Regions from separate parts of the Stenotrophomonas sp. AN71 genome, predicted to be linked through region 2. Evidence: riboswitches for the same ligand, from Rfam matches in the RefSeq annotation. Region 2 holds a riboswitch; the other holds the start of a gene.
What was found. A riboswitch is a leader RNA that binds a small molecule or an ion and turns the genes downstream of it on or off. The one in region 2 is predicted to bind thiamine pyrophosphate.
Positions count from the first base shown of each region.

Region 1: another riboswitch for thiamine pyrophosphate. It lies ahead of ABH900_RS12035 (TonB-dependent receptor); the one in region 2 lies ahead of thiC (phosphomethylpyrimidine synthase ThiC).

Region 1 covers NZ_JBNDKU010000006.1:233,006-240,149, forward strand. The annotation lists gene ABH900_RS12020 (Dyp-type peroxidase) at 1-80, shown strand, start outside; gene ABH900_RS12025 (hypothetical protein) at 182-598, shown strand; gene pnuC (nicotinamide riboside transporter PnuC) at 924-1,493, opposite strand; gene ABH900_RS12035 (TonB-dependent receptor) at 1,502-3,691, opposite strand; TPP riboswitch at 3,762-3,857, opposite strand; gene ABH900_RS12040 (phosphotransferase enzyme family protein) at 4,006-5,130, opposite strand; gene ABH900_RS12045 (glycine zipper 2TM domain-containing protein) at 5,259-5,666, opposite strand; gene ABH900_RS12050 (XVIPCD domain-containing protein) at 5,915-7,144, opposite strand, start outside.
Region 2 covers NZ_JBNDKU010000003.1:143,408-150,551, forward strand. The annotation lists gene ABH900_RS06610 (BCCT family transporter) at 1-1,192, opposite strand, end outside; TPP riboswitch at 1,450-1,551, shown strand; gene thiC (phosphomethylpyrimidine synthase ThiC) at 1,634-3,478, shown strand; gene ABH900_RS06620 (ion channel) at 3,596-4,267, shown strand; gene ABH900_RS06625 (winged helix-turn-helix domain-containing protein) at 4,527-6,836, shown strand; gene ABH900_RS06630 (helix-turn-helix transcriptional regulator) at 6,967-7,144, shown strand, end outside.

The DNA of each region.
Region 1 (7,144 bases), on a different contig from region 2:
TCCTCGACTTTTCCACCGCCACCACCGGTGTGACTTTCTTCGCGCCGGCGCGCAAGGTGCTGGCCGACCTGGGCGACTGATCGTCCCCGGTTCGTAGCCGTAGCGTCGAGCTTGCCCGCCATCTGCCTGTCATCTACCGCGCCGACCATGTCGTGCTGGATGGAAATGCAGGAGGCGGGCGATGACCATGACCGGAAACAGGCGCGGCGCACGCCGCGGGTGGTGGCGGCTGGCCACCTTGTTCGGCGCGCTGGCACTGGGGAGCGCCAGCGTGTCCGCGCAGGAAGCGCCTGCGCATTGGATGGCCTATGCCGCCGCCGTGGGTGACCAGCTGCAGCAGCGCCTGCAACAGGAGCAGGATCCGCAGGCGCAGCGTGTGCTGGAGTGGCTGCAGGCGCATCCGGAGACGCCGACGCCGCTGCCGGTGAGCCTGTGGATCGCGGCGGACGGCCGTATCTCGAGATTGGAATTCGACAGTCTCGGTGACCGCCAGGTGGATGCGGATCTGCGCGCGACGCTGCAGTCCGCGCCGTTGCAGTCCGCACCACCGGCAGACATGCGCCAGCCGCTGCGCCTCGGCGTGGCCCTCACCCAGTAGATCCACGCCACGCGTGGATGAAGCGCACGGTTGCCCATCACAGCCACGCATGGCGTGGCTCTACTGCGTTGCCTCGTAGATGTCGGCCTTGGTCGCAGGCGCGCGCCAACCAAGGTTGGCGACTACCAGTAGATCCACGCCACGCGTGGATGAAGCGCACCGTTGCCCATCACAGCCACGCATGGCGTGGCTCTACTGCGTTGCCTGGTAGATGCCGACCTTGGTCGCAGGCGCGTGCCAACCAAGGTTGGCGACTACCCAGTAGATCCACGCCACGCGTGGATGAAGCGCACGGTTGCCCATCACAGCCACGCATGGCGTGGCTCTACTGCGTTGCCACCTGTGGTTCGCGCGCGGCTGCGCTCCACGCGCGCAGGCCAAACACGGCCAGACCCAGGAAGAACACGTACAGCGCCGCAGTCACATGCAGCGATTTGAACAGGTAGGCGCCCACATAGACCACGTCCACCGCAATCCATACCCACCAGCAGGCGACGTGGCGGCGCGCCTGCCACCACTGCCCGACCAGGCTCAGACCGGTCAGCAGGGCATCCAGCCACGGCAGGGCGGCGTCGGTGAAGCTGTGCATGACCGCACCCAGCGCCACGCCTCCGCACACGCCGATGGCCAGGTCGCGCAGCAGTTTGCCGCGTGCCAGTGGCACGATGCGGATGCTGCCTTCATCGGCAGCATGCTTGCGCCAGTTGATCCAGCCATAGACCAGGAAGCCGCCGAAGATCACCTGCAGCAGCGTGTCCGAGTACAGCTTGGCCTCGGCGAACACCAAACCGTACAGCGCCACCGACAGCAGGCCCACCGGCCACGCCGCCAGCCGGCGCCGGGCCATCAGCCAGACACCGAGAATGCTGCACAGTGCTGCGGTCCACTCCAGCATGACGCCGCTCACAGCGCGAACGTCACCGACAGGCGTGCCTGTCGCGGTGCGCCGGGGAACAGGTAGTAGTCACCGCCGCTGCTGCCGGTATCGCGCCAGTAGAAGCGGTTGAACACGTTGTCCACCGACAGGTTCCAGGTGACCGCACGTTCGTGCAGGCGATGCTGGAAGCGCAGGCCGGCATCGAACACCGAGTAGTCCGGTGCACGCACGCCGCCGTCGGCACGTGCGACGTTGGCACCGGCGTAGCGCCAGCCACCGGTCACATCCAGGCCCTGCACGAATGGCAGCGCGTAGGCGAGGTGCACGCTGGCGCGCACCTTGGGCACGTTCACCAGCTGATGACCTTCGTAGGCCGGCGTGCCGGTATCGCGCGCGCGCGCCTGCAGCACGCTGGCGCTGGCTACGATCTGCAGTGCGTCGGTCAGCTGGCCATTGGCGGTCAGCTCCAGGCCGGTATGGGTCTGGGTACCTTGCTCGACGAAGGTGTAGCCGACGTCGCTGTTGTCGGGCCTGGCGTACTGGTACGGCTGCGAAATGCGGAACACTGCCGCGCCCAGGGTCAGTGCTTCGACCGGCACGTACTTCACACCCACTTCCAGCTGCCGCGACTGCATCGACGGCAGGAAGGTATCGGCGTTGGAGGTCCAGAACGGTGCTTCCTGGCCCAGCGAAATGCCGCGCACGTAACTGGCGTAGGCGTTGAGCTGGTCGGTGGCCTTCCACACCAGCGCGGTCTGCGGCAGGAAGCGCGACAGGCGGCTGTGGCGCTGCGGCGTGCCGCGCTTGTCATAGGCGCGCTCGTCCAGGCGCACGAAGCGGCCACCGGCCAGCCACTGCCAGTCATCGCCGAAGCTCATCCGGTCCAGTGCGAAGAACGCGGTCTGGCGGCTGTCCAGGCGACGTGCGGACGGGCCGGGCATCTTCGGCGATGGTTCGAACACCGGCACCTGCGCGTCGTGGATGTTGCTGGTGCCCACGTACTCGTTGACGCTGGGGCGCTTGTCCACGGTGCGGCGGAAGTAGTCGGCACCGATGCTCAGCTGATGGCCGACGCTGCCGGTTTCGAAGCGACCACGCAGTTCGGCACGGGCCTGCTGGTTGCGGCGGGTGTCGTCCGGGCTGCGGTAGTCGTAGATGTCGTAGTCGCCGTTGGGCGCGAAGTAGTTGCCCGGCACGCTGCCATCGGCGCACTGCGCGGCGTAGTAGCAGCCGTAGGCGAAGGCGACGTTGTCATCGATCACCGAACGGCTGTGGCCCACCGAAACGCGCGACTGCCAGGCCTCGTTGAAGTCGTAGGTGTGCAGCGCGGTGATGTTGGTGCTGGCGATGTCCACCGGGCGCTGCCACGGCTGGTAGCCAAGCAGATGCTCGCGGTCGATGCCGCGCGGCAGCTCACGGGCGCCCAGCAGCTGATAGCCGGATACCGAGCGCTGCGAACTGGTCTGGTAGTTGGCATCCACTTCCAGCTTGCCGCGCTCGCCGATCAGCCAGTCCGCCGCCAGCGAATAGAAGTTGCGGCGGCCATCGGCATGTTCCACGTAGGAATCGCTGGAATCCCAAGCGGCGTTCAGGCGCAGGCCGAAGCGCGGGGTGATCCAGTGGCCGACGTCGACGGCGACGTAGCGCGAGCCTTCCGAATCGGTGCCGAGCGTAGCGGTGCGTACTTCGGCAGGGCGCTTGCCGATGTAGTTGATGATGCCGCCCGGCGCCATCACGCCGGCAGCCAGGCCGGCTTCGCCTTTGAGGATCTCCACAGACTGCACGTTCTCCAGCGCCAGGCGCTGTTCGCCGGCGATGGACAGCCCGTTGAAACGGTAGCCAGTGGCCGCATCCAGCGCGAAGCCACGGATGGCGATGTTCTGGTAATAGCCCACCGGCGCGTAGGCATCGCCCAGCGAAGCGTCGTTGCTGGCCAGTTCGGACAGCGAACGCACCTGGCGGCGGTCGAGGTAGTCGCGCTCGAGCACGTTTACCGAGGCCGGCGTGTCCTTCCAGCTGCCGCCACCGAAGGCGTTGACGCGCGAGGTATCGGCGGCCGGTTTGCCAGCTTGCACGCGCACGGCGGCCAGCTCGGTCGGCGAGCGTTCGGTGCCGGTGGCGGCCGCATCGGGGGACGCATCGGCCTCGCTGGCGTGCAGTGGCAACGCGGCGCAGAGGGCGAGGGAGAGCAGGGTGGGGCGCAGGCAGCGGTTCATTCGATTCGTCTTCGGACAACAAGGGAGACGAAGCGACGGCGCGCAGGTGCACCGGCCCATGACGGGGGTGTGGCTGCGGCTCAAAGCTCCCTACGCCGGTGCAAACCGGATCAGGTTCCAAGGGACTCTCTCAGCCTGGCAGATCCAGGCACCCCCGCTTCAGGTGACCATTTCACTACAAATGGTACGGATTTGCGAGCGCCACCCGGGGTCGGATCCCTTTCCCCAGGAAAGGGATCCGACCCCCAATCGGCCATCTCATCGACGCATGGCCTCGATCTACCGGGGAGGTGCGTGGTCCCGGGGGCCAGGGCTCACGCGGCGGCGCGCAGCGCCTGCAACAGCGCCTGTCCGGGTGCGGTGTTGAACCAGGCCGCATGGCCCAGCATGAAGGGCTGCCAGGCCACGTCGGCGTTGACGGTCGAGCCGGTGATGCCTTCGAAGTACTCCACTTCGGACAGTGCGAAGTCGAAATGGACCATCGGCAGCAGATCGGCCAGCAGCTGAACGCGCGCGGGCGACAGCGGCAGCACCTGCCGGTAGCCGTCGAGCAGGGCCAGGGCGATATCGATGCGTACCGCCTCCGTGCCGCGTTCCAGTTCCAGCCACGCCACCGCGTTGCGCTCGATCGCGGTGGCCAGGTCGAACAGTGCGCTGGTGGGCGAGGCCAGCCCGAAATCCAGTACGGTGCTGACCTGGCCGTCGCGCCACAACAGGTTGGAGACATGCCAATCGTTGTGCGCCCATAGCCGTGGCTCGTCGCGCAGGCGCTCGGCCAGGTTGCCGTGCCAGGGCAGTACGTCGCGGCGCAGCTGCGCTTCCCAGGGGATGCGTGCGAGGTAGCGGGCCAGTCCCGGGCGTTCGTGCAGACTGGCCTTGATCGCCGCGGTCGGATCTTCGGCGCGGATCAGATCATCGCGTGCGACCAGCAGATGGGTACTGCGCTGCGGCGCCCGGTAGCTGGAGGCGGCGCGGTGCAGCTGCGCAAGCGTGCGCCCGGCTTCACGCGCCGCAGCGACATCGGTCAGCAGCGTCCACGACACCGCATCGCGGTACAGGTCATCGCCCACGCCCAGCGCGTGCAGTTCAAACGTCCATTCGCCGTGCTCGACAGCGGTGTGCCCATCGGTCGCCGGAAGCACCTGCACCACCGGCACGCCGCCCGTGGCGAGATGGGCGATGAAGCGGTGCTCTTCTTCAAGACAGGGGCCACTGCGAACGCTGTGATGGTGGCGCTTGATGAACACCGGTCCGTGCGTGCCACTGACGATCGCGGCGGCCGACAGCGGGCGCGGGCTGTGCCAACGCGGTTGGCTGCGTGCATCCAGCTGCGGGTAGCGCTGGCGCAGCCAGGCGATGTCCGCTGTGCTGATCGGTGGCCAGTCGGCAGCGACCTCGTCGTTGTTGAGGCCCTGCACGCGGTGGGTAGAGGAAGTCATGCCGCAGCCCATGAGGAAAGAATCACGTCCAAGGCTGCGCATTCAACGTCATGGCTGCCGCCAACGCAAACGGGCGGGTCATCGACCCGCCCGTCGTTACGCCGTCAGTGGCGCTGCGCCCCGCCGGCTTACCAGCCGCGATGGCGGCCGCGGTCGTTGTAGTAGCGATTGTCGTAGTAGCGCTCACGCTGCCAGCGACGGTCGTCACCGCGATCGTAGTAGCCGCTGCGGTAGTAGCCACGATCGTAGCGGCGGTCGTAGCGGTTGTCGTAGTACCGATTGTCGTAATAGCGGCGGTCGCGACGGTCGGACGTGGTCAGGTTGCCGATCGCACCGCCGGCCACAGCGCCACCGACGGTCGCTGCTGGATCGCCGTTGGAGAGCAGGTTGCCGGCCACGCCACCGACCACGGCGCCAACCAGGGTGCGCTTGTCCTTCCTCGACATCGCGCTGGCATCGCTGACCACAGCGACACCGGCCACCAGGGCCAGTGCCATCGCCAGACCACGGAAGCTGAGTGCGGAAGTACTGAGCATGTTCGGTTCTCCTGTGAGGTGCATGCCACGCTGGGCAGGGAGGGCGCACGGCGCCCCGGCTGCCGTGGAGACCACGCTGGCGTTCCAACATTGCCGGAACATTGCCTGGCCTACCGGGCGGCTTGCGCATTCATCTAGCGGCAGGCGGCATGAAGCAAGGCTGAAAGCGGCCCCGGCCGCTCAGCTGCCAGAAAGGGAAAGGGCCGCGCGTGGCGCGGCCCCTCCCGGCGCTGCAAGGCGCTGTGGGCTCAGACGCCCATCGCCTTCTGCGCCTGGCGCGCCTGCTCCTGTTGCGCGTCCTGCTGCGGTTGCAGCACGTTCGGCGCGCCCTGCACCGCGCCGCTGCTGAGCGCCATGCTCTGCTCAGTGGCCGCCCGGGTCTCGACCGCCACGCGGGCCGCAGCCGGGTCACCGATCGTGCCCTGCACGGCGAACAGGCGCTCTCCGTTCGGGCTGGGCACCACCGAGTCGATGCGCTGAAGGCCGGCGGCGTGGGCATCCCGGGTCAGGGCGGCAGCGGCGCTTTCCAGTGCGTGGCGGTCCTTGAAGGTGCCGGCCGGCAGCCGCTCCAGGCCTTCGGTGGCCTGCAGGTACATCGGGTTGCGCGGATGCCGCTCATCGTTCAGCAGCGGGCGCTCGCGGGCCTCCTTGATGGCTTCCAGCGTCTTTGCGCCGACGATGCCGTCGGCGACCAGGCCGTTGTCCTTCTGCAGCTGGCGCACCGCCGCGTCGGTGTTGCGGCCGAAGCGGCCGTCCTCGACCAGCGGCTTGCCGTCGGCACCGACGTAGCCCAGGTGGCCCAGCTGTTCCTGCACCGTGCGCACGCCTTCGCTGTGCGCGCCCTGCTTGTACGGCCCGGCGTGAGGAGTGGCGGCGGCCTTGTGCTCGGCGGTCTTGCCCTGGGTCTGCTCGTGCGCCGGCGTGCGGTTCTCCAGCAGGTCACGGGCCTTGGACAACGGGTCCGACGCGAACAGCTTCCAGTTCGGGTGGTCCTTCACCTGCTTGAGGTAGTCCTCGATCGGCATCGTGTGCACGCCCTTGCTGCCGGTGGACTGGCTGATCAGCAATTTGTCGGTGTTCGGGTCGCGCACCACCATCACGATGTGGTCGATGCCCTTCCAGTGCTCATGGCGGGTCTGGGCCGTATCCAGGCCGATGACCATGCCCTCCTTCAGCGCACCGGGCTTGAGAATGGCGTCGCGCTCGAGCAGTACGCCGGATTGTTCGACGGCCTTGTGCACGATGCCGCCGGAACCGAGGTTGCCCAGGTCGATGCGGTCGGCCTTGCTGAAGACAGCGTGCCCGGCCTTCTGGTTGATCTCGTCCATGGTCCGGTTCTGCAGGGTGCCCACCCAGCCGGAACAATCGATGTAGCCCTGGTCTACATTCTTGCCGGTCTTGCCTGGCACATACAGGGCGTGGCCCGGGATGTTGATGGCGTACTTGACGTCGTCGTACTCCACGCCCGCCGCGTAGGC
Region 2 (7,144 bases):
CGATGCACGACAGCAGCAGCGACAGCGGCATGCTGTCGAACAGCGTGAACAGCACCGTCTCGTAGCCATTGCCCAGCGCCGTCAGCAGATCGGCGTGGCCGAAGATCTGTGCCCACAACGCGGTGCCACCGAATACCGCGAACCAGAAGAAGCCCAGCAGCGTCGGCGCGAGCACCACCCCGATCACGAATTCGCGCACGCTGCGGCCACGCGAGATGCGCGCGATGAACGAACCCACGAACGGTGCCCACGAGATCCACCAGGCCCAGTAGAAGATCGTCCAGTCCGCCACCCACGTGCTGCCGGAGAACGGCGACATGCGCAGGCTCATCGTGACCAGCTGGTTGAGGTAGGAGCCCAGGGTGGTGGTGAAGGTATCGAAGATGAAGCCGGTCGGCCCCAGCACCAGCAGGATGGCCGCCAGCAGCGCGGCCAATGCAAGATTGAAATTGGACAGCCATTTCACCCCGCGCTCCACACCGCTGGCGGTGGAGGCCATGTACAGCACGAAGGCGACAGCGATGATGGTCATCTGCACCGCAACCGTGGCCTGCAGGCCGAACACGCGTTCGATGCCGGCAGCGATCTGGATGGTGCCGAAGCCGAGCGTGGTGGCCACGCCGATCGCGGTGGCGACGACAGCGGCGATGTTGACCACACGCCCGATCCAGCCCCGATGGTGACGGCCGATGATCGGCTGCAGCATGTCGCTGACCAGGCCACGGCCGTTGCGGTTGAACTGGAACCAGGCCATCGCCAGACCGATCAGCGCATAGATCGCCCAGGGATGCAGGCCCCAGTGGAAGAACGCGTAGCGCATCGACGCGCGCGCGGCGTCCATGCTTTCCGGCGTGAGGCCCTCCGGCGGCTTGCTGAAGTGCGATATCGGTTCGGCTGCGCCCCAGAACACCAGGCCGATGCCCATGCCGGCGGCGAACAGCATCGACATCCAGCTGGCCCGTGAGAATTCCGGCTCGGCGTCTTCACCGCCGATGCGCAGGTGGCCAAAGCGGCCGAAAGCCAGGTACATCAGGAACACCAGTGCCAGGAACACGACCAGCAGGTACAGCCAGCCGACACTGCGGATCACTTCCGCCAGCATCGACTGCACGACGGTATTGAAGGGGCCGGGCGCGATGCCGGCCAGCAGCACCAGAGCCAGCACCAGTGCGATGGAAATGCGAAACACCATGAAGGAGCTTCTCCGATCAAGGGGATTGAGGGGAGCGAGCAGAGCTTGCGGCGAGGGGCCGGCGGCATGCAGCACGAACCGGGCAAGGGCCGCGCGGGCGGCAAAGGAAACATCGGTCGCTGCGACACGATGGGCGTGCACGTTACTGAACGCGACGTCATGGTTCTGTTAACGCCGGCCCCGAAATCGTTCAGTAGATCCACGCCATGCGTGGATCAGCAGGAGGTAGGCCGAGTGCTTTCTATGCTCTAATGCGCAGCAAGAAGCGGGGGTACCGCGGCCTTGTGGCCACGGTTGAGACAGTCCCTTGGAACCTGATCCGGCTCATACCGGCGTAGGGAAGCTTTGCAACGCAGCCATGCCCGGACTCCGCCCAAGGACCGTCCGGACGCGGCTGCAGTGCGCCGCCGCTTCGTCCCTGACCTCCCTGGACGATGCCCGATGAACGCACAGCTCTCTGCCCTGCAGCAACAGGCCCAGCAACTCTCCGAATCCGTGACCCGGCCGATTCCCGGTTCGCGCAAGATCCATGTGCCTGGCTCGCGCCCGGATCTGCAGGTACCGATGCGCGAGATCGTGCTGACCCGTACGCCGACACTGTTTGGTGGCGAAGAGAACGCACCGGTCACCGTCTATGACACCTCCGGCCCGTACACCGATCCGGAGGTGCGCATCGACCTGTCCGCAGGTCTGCCGGCACTGCGCCGTGGCTGGGTGGAAGAACGCGGCGACACCGAACAGCTCGACGGCCTCAGTTCGTCGTTCGGGCGCGGTCGCGAGCATGACCCGAAGCTCGATGCCGTGCGTTTCCCCGCACGCAGCCTGCCACGCCGTGCACGTGCCGGCACCAACGTCACCCAGATGCATTACGCGCGGCGCGGCATCATCACCCCGGAAATGGAGTTCGTTGCCATCCGCGAGAACCAGCGGCTGGACGCGATCCGCGATGCCGGCCTGCTGCAGCAACATCCGGGCGAAGCGTTCGGTGCGTCCATCCAGACAATCATCACCCCCGAGTTCGTGCGCGACGAGATCGCTCGCGGCCGTGCGGTGCTGCCCAACAACATCAACCACCCGGAAAGCGAACCGATGATCATCGGCCGCAACTTCCTCACCAAGATCAACGCCAACATCGGCAACAGCGCGGTGTCCTCCGGCATCGCCGAGGAAGTGGAGAAACTGGTGTGGGCGATCCGCTGGGGTGGCGACACGGTGATGGACCTGTCCACCGGCAAGCACATCCATGAGACCCGCGAATGGATCGTGCGCAACTCGCCGGTGGCGATCGGCACCGTGCCGATCTACCAGGCACTGGAAAAAGTCGACGGCCGCGCCGAAGCACTCACCTGGGAAATCTTCCGCGACACCCTGATCGAACAGGCCGAACAGGGCGTGGACTACTTCACCATCCATGCCGGCGTGCTGCTGCGCTATGTGCCGCTCACCGCCAAGCGGGTCACCGGCATCGTCAGCCGCGGCGGCTCGATCATGGCCAAGTGGTGCCTGTCACACCACAAGGAGAACTTCCTCTACACGCACTTCGAAGAGATCTGCGAAATCATGAAGGCCTACGACGTGACCTTCTCGCTGGGCGATGGCCTGCGCCCGGGCTGCATCGCCGACGCCAACGATGCGGCACAGTTCGGTGAACTGGAGACGCTGGGTGAACTGACGAAGATCGCGTGGAAGCACGACGTGCAGACCATGATCGAAGGCCCCGGCCATGTGCCGATGCAGCTGATCAAGGAGAACATGGACAAGCAGCTGCGCGAGTGCGGTGAAGCACCGTTCTACACACTGGGCCCGCTGACCACCGACATCGCGCCGGGCTACGACCACATCACCAGCGCGATTGGTGCGGCGATGATCGGCTGGTTTGGTACCGCGATGCTCTGCTACGTGACGCCAAAGGAACACCTGGGCCTGCCCAACCGCCAGGATGTGCGCGACGGCATCATGGCCTACCGCATCGCCGCGCACGCGGCCGACCTGGCCAAGGGCCACCCGGGTGCGCAGGTGCGTGACAATGCGCTGAGCAAGGCACGCTTCGAGTTCCGCTGGGAAGACCAGTTCCACCTGGGCCTGGATCCGGAAAAAGCCAAGGAGTTCCACGACGAGACCTTGCCGAAGGATGCGCACAAGCTGGCCCACTTCTGCTCGATGTGCGGCCCGCATTTCTGCTCGATGAAGATCACCCAGGACGTGCGTGAGTACGCCGAGGCTGGCATGCAGGAGAAGTCGGCCGAGTTCCGCGCTTCGGGCGCCGAGGTCTACCACCAGGGATGATGCCGCATCGGTAGCGCCGGGCCATGCCCGGCGAGCGCAGCGGTCCGGGCAAATCGCCGGGCGCGGCCCGGCGCTACCCGCTATGCTCGGCGCATCGTTCCCAGGGGAAAGGACGCCATGCCCATTGCAGTGACCACGCGTTGGCTGGCCATCGCCCGCCGCCATCCCTCGGCCTGGCTGCTGGGCGCGCAACTGCTGGCGGTGCTGTTGTATCCCGCGTTGGATGACACGGCCGGCGGTCGTGCGGCGCTGGGCATGTTCGGCATGGCGGTGCTCGGTCTGGCGCTGTGGGTGGTACAGCGCAGCCCGCTGGGAACCTGGCTGGCGCTGCTGCTGGCCATTCCAGCGGTGGTGTTCTCGCTGGCCGGCGCATTGCTCGAACGCAGCACATTGCTGACCACCGCGCAGTTGCTGGAGAGCCTGCTGTACTTCTACACGGCCGGCGCGCTGATCGCGTACATGCTTCAGGATCACAAGGTCACCCGCGATGAGCTGTTCGCCGCTGGCGCCACGTTCACGCTGCTCGCCTGGGCATTCGCGTTCGCTTTCTCGGTGTGCCAGCAGTGGTATCCAGGCAGTTTTCATGGCGTCAGCGAGGGCCCTCAGCGCAGCTGGATGGAGCTGCTTTATCTGAGCTTCAGCTTGCTGTCCGGGGTGGGGCTGAGCGATGTCGTACCGCTGCATCCACAGGCACGCGCACTGGTCATGCTGGAGCAGTTTTCAGGCGTGATGTACGTGGCTTTGGTGGTTTCGCGACTGGTCGGATTGACCATGCTGCGGCGTGTCTGAAAATGAACGCCAGATAAAAATTTCGCGCCCGGAAGGGCGCGAATAGTGCAGCGAATTATGTGAATGCGTCGGCGAGAGAGAGCCTGATGTCGACCACGCGATAGGCGAGGTAACCGGCATAGGCTAGTATTCGCGCGCTCAATTGTTTTTGCGGTATGCGCCGATGCTTTGTGCGGAGTCTGGCTTTTCGCTGTTCCCCGGAAGGGACGGTATCGAAGGCAACCACTGCCCGCGACCTGTCTCTACTGTGTAGCAGAAAATGAACAGCAGCGAAATACAGCCCCCCGGGTTCGATCGGATCCGGATAGGAGAGTGCACCGTCACTCTGTCCTCGCGCGAAGTCGAGGTCGTCGGCGCGCGTCGCGCACGCCGGCTGACACCGAAAGCGCTGGGCGTGCTGCGCGTGCTGCTGCGTCAGCCGGGACGCGTGGTCACCCGCGATGAGCTGTTCGCCGAAGTGTGGCCGGACACGCTGCCCACCAACGATGTGCTGACCCAGGCGGTTACCCAGCTGCGCAAGGCGTTCAGCAACGACGACGATAATGGCCAGGCCTACATCGAGACCATCGCCAAGACCGGTTACCGGCTGTTGGTGCCGGTGCAGGTACTGGACGATGTCGAGCCGGCTTCCCCGGTGATGTCCGACGTTGACGTCGCCGATGCAGCACCGGTACTCGCGGCCGTTGCCGGCGCACCGACGCGCGCGCAGGAGTCGCGCCGTCGCTGGCGCTACGTGCGGCGCCGCGTGTTGCTGGCACTGGGCGTGCTGATGCTGGTCACGTTGCTGGTGTTGACCGCGTTGCTGTTGCGCCGCGCACCGGCCAGCAGCTCGGCGGTCGATGCGGCAGTAGAGAACGGCACGCGGGTGATCGGCAGTCCGCAGCGTCCTTACCGGCTGATCACCGCAACGAGTGGCTTTGAAACCTATCCCACGCTGTCGCCCGACGGCTCGCTGGTGGCCTATGAAGGTGCCAACGAAGATGGCAATGGTGGCGGTGCGATCAAGGTGCAGACCTCCGGCAACGCGCCGGCACGTCAGTTGCTGGTGCCGCCGGCGGGAGCGGTTGATCGTTTCCCGAACTGGTCGCCGGATGGTCGTGAGATCGCGTTCGCGCGGTTCTCTGCCGATGGCGGTTGCCAGGTGCTGATCGCCAGCGCCACCGGAGGTGCCCTGCGCCAGGCCACGCGCTGCGATGGCACCGAACTGCTCAGCTTCGACTGGACGCCCGATGGCCGCGGCCTGGTGTTCGGCAGCATGGTCGGGCGCTACGCCCATCGCGGCATCCGTGTGCTGGATCTGGCAAGCGGTGAGTGGCGCGCGCTGGCGTACAGCGTCGACGCGGATGACTTTGACTACGCGCCGCGTTACTCGCCCGATGGGCAGTGGCTGGTGTTCGTGCGCAACCCGCAGCTGGGCGACCTGTGGCGGGTGCCGGCCGATGGTGGCACGCCCGAACAGCTGACCAACGAGGCGGCCGAGCTGCGTGGCTGGGCGTGGCTGGACGATGGTCGCACCATCGTGTTCGGCCGCCGCGTCGACAGCGAGGCGCGGCTCTACTATCTGGATGTCGAGCGCCACACGCTGCGCGACGCCGGCCTGGACGATGCGCAGTGGCCGGCCGTGTCGCGACGCGGTGGCATGCTGGCCTTCGTGCATCGTCGTGCACAGTTCGGCGTGTTCAAGGTGCCGCTGCAGGGCAACGGCACGCCCGAACGCCTGTTTGCATCCAGTGGCCGCGATGGACAGCCGATGGCAGCACCGGATGGCCGGCAACTGGTGTTCACCTCGGATCGCTCCGGCAGCTTTGCCTTGTGGTGGGCCGACATGCAGCGCCCGGATTCGCTGCGGCCGATCGAAGGGTTGCGGCCGGAAGCACGGCAGGCACCGGACTGGTCGGCTGACAGCCGCCAGCTGCTGGTGGTCGGCCGCGACGAGCATGGGCGGACCGTGGTCTACGAGATCGCGCCGCGTGATGAACGCCTGCAACCGTTGCCGGTCCCGGTCGAGCAACCTCTGCAGGCGCTGTATGGTGCGTCGCCGGATCAGCTGTTGGTGGTCGAGCGCGATGCCGATCAGCGCACGCGGCTGAGCCTGTACGACCGTAGCGCACAACCGTGGCGCCGGCTGGCCAGCATCGAGGGGGTTTCGCAGGCGCGCTTCGATCGCAGCAGCGGCCGGGTGTTGTTCACCCGTCTGGCGGCGGGCGGGCTGTGGTCGGTGGATGCGGCATTGGCGCCGGCCAGCGTGCAGCAGATCAGCGACGACCGTCCCAGCCGCTGGCGTTACCGGGCCTGGACCGTGGCCGGCAACAGCGGCATTGGCTACCTCGGCACGTCCACGACCTGTGGCACCACCCTGGTGCGGATCCAGGCCGGTCGCGAGGCGCCGGAGCGCTGCCTGGACGCGGAACGGCTCAGCGCCGGCAACGGGCTCAGTGCCAGCGCCGACGGAAGTGACCTGTTCGTGGCGATGGCGGTCAGTGACGGCGCCGACATCGGCGTGATGCGCCTGCCCGAGCGCGCGCCCACGCTGCTTCCGGCGTTCTCCAAGTTGTTGTTGTTCAAGTGAAATGCGCCTTCGTGATTTCTTCGTAGCGATCTCGTCGCGAATTCGTGGCGATCTCGTCTGACTTTCCTGACGCGCTGCCACCTGATTTGGCAAAACGGAGACCTGTACTAGGCAAATCCGTGGTGCCCCCATGCGTCAACTCTCGCTGGCCGATCGCGGCCAAACCCTTTCCCTGGATCGGTCGCTCGACGATGCCGCGCCGACCTGCCTGGGCGTGGCCCGGCTCGGCAGCCTGCAGACCGCAGGCGCCAGCTTCACCGTCTGGATGCAGGTGCGTGGCAGCTCGTGGGTGGAGGCCAAGGAAGGGC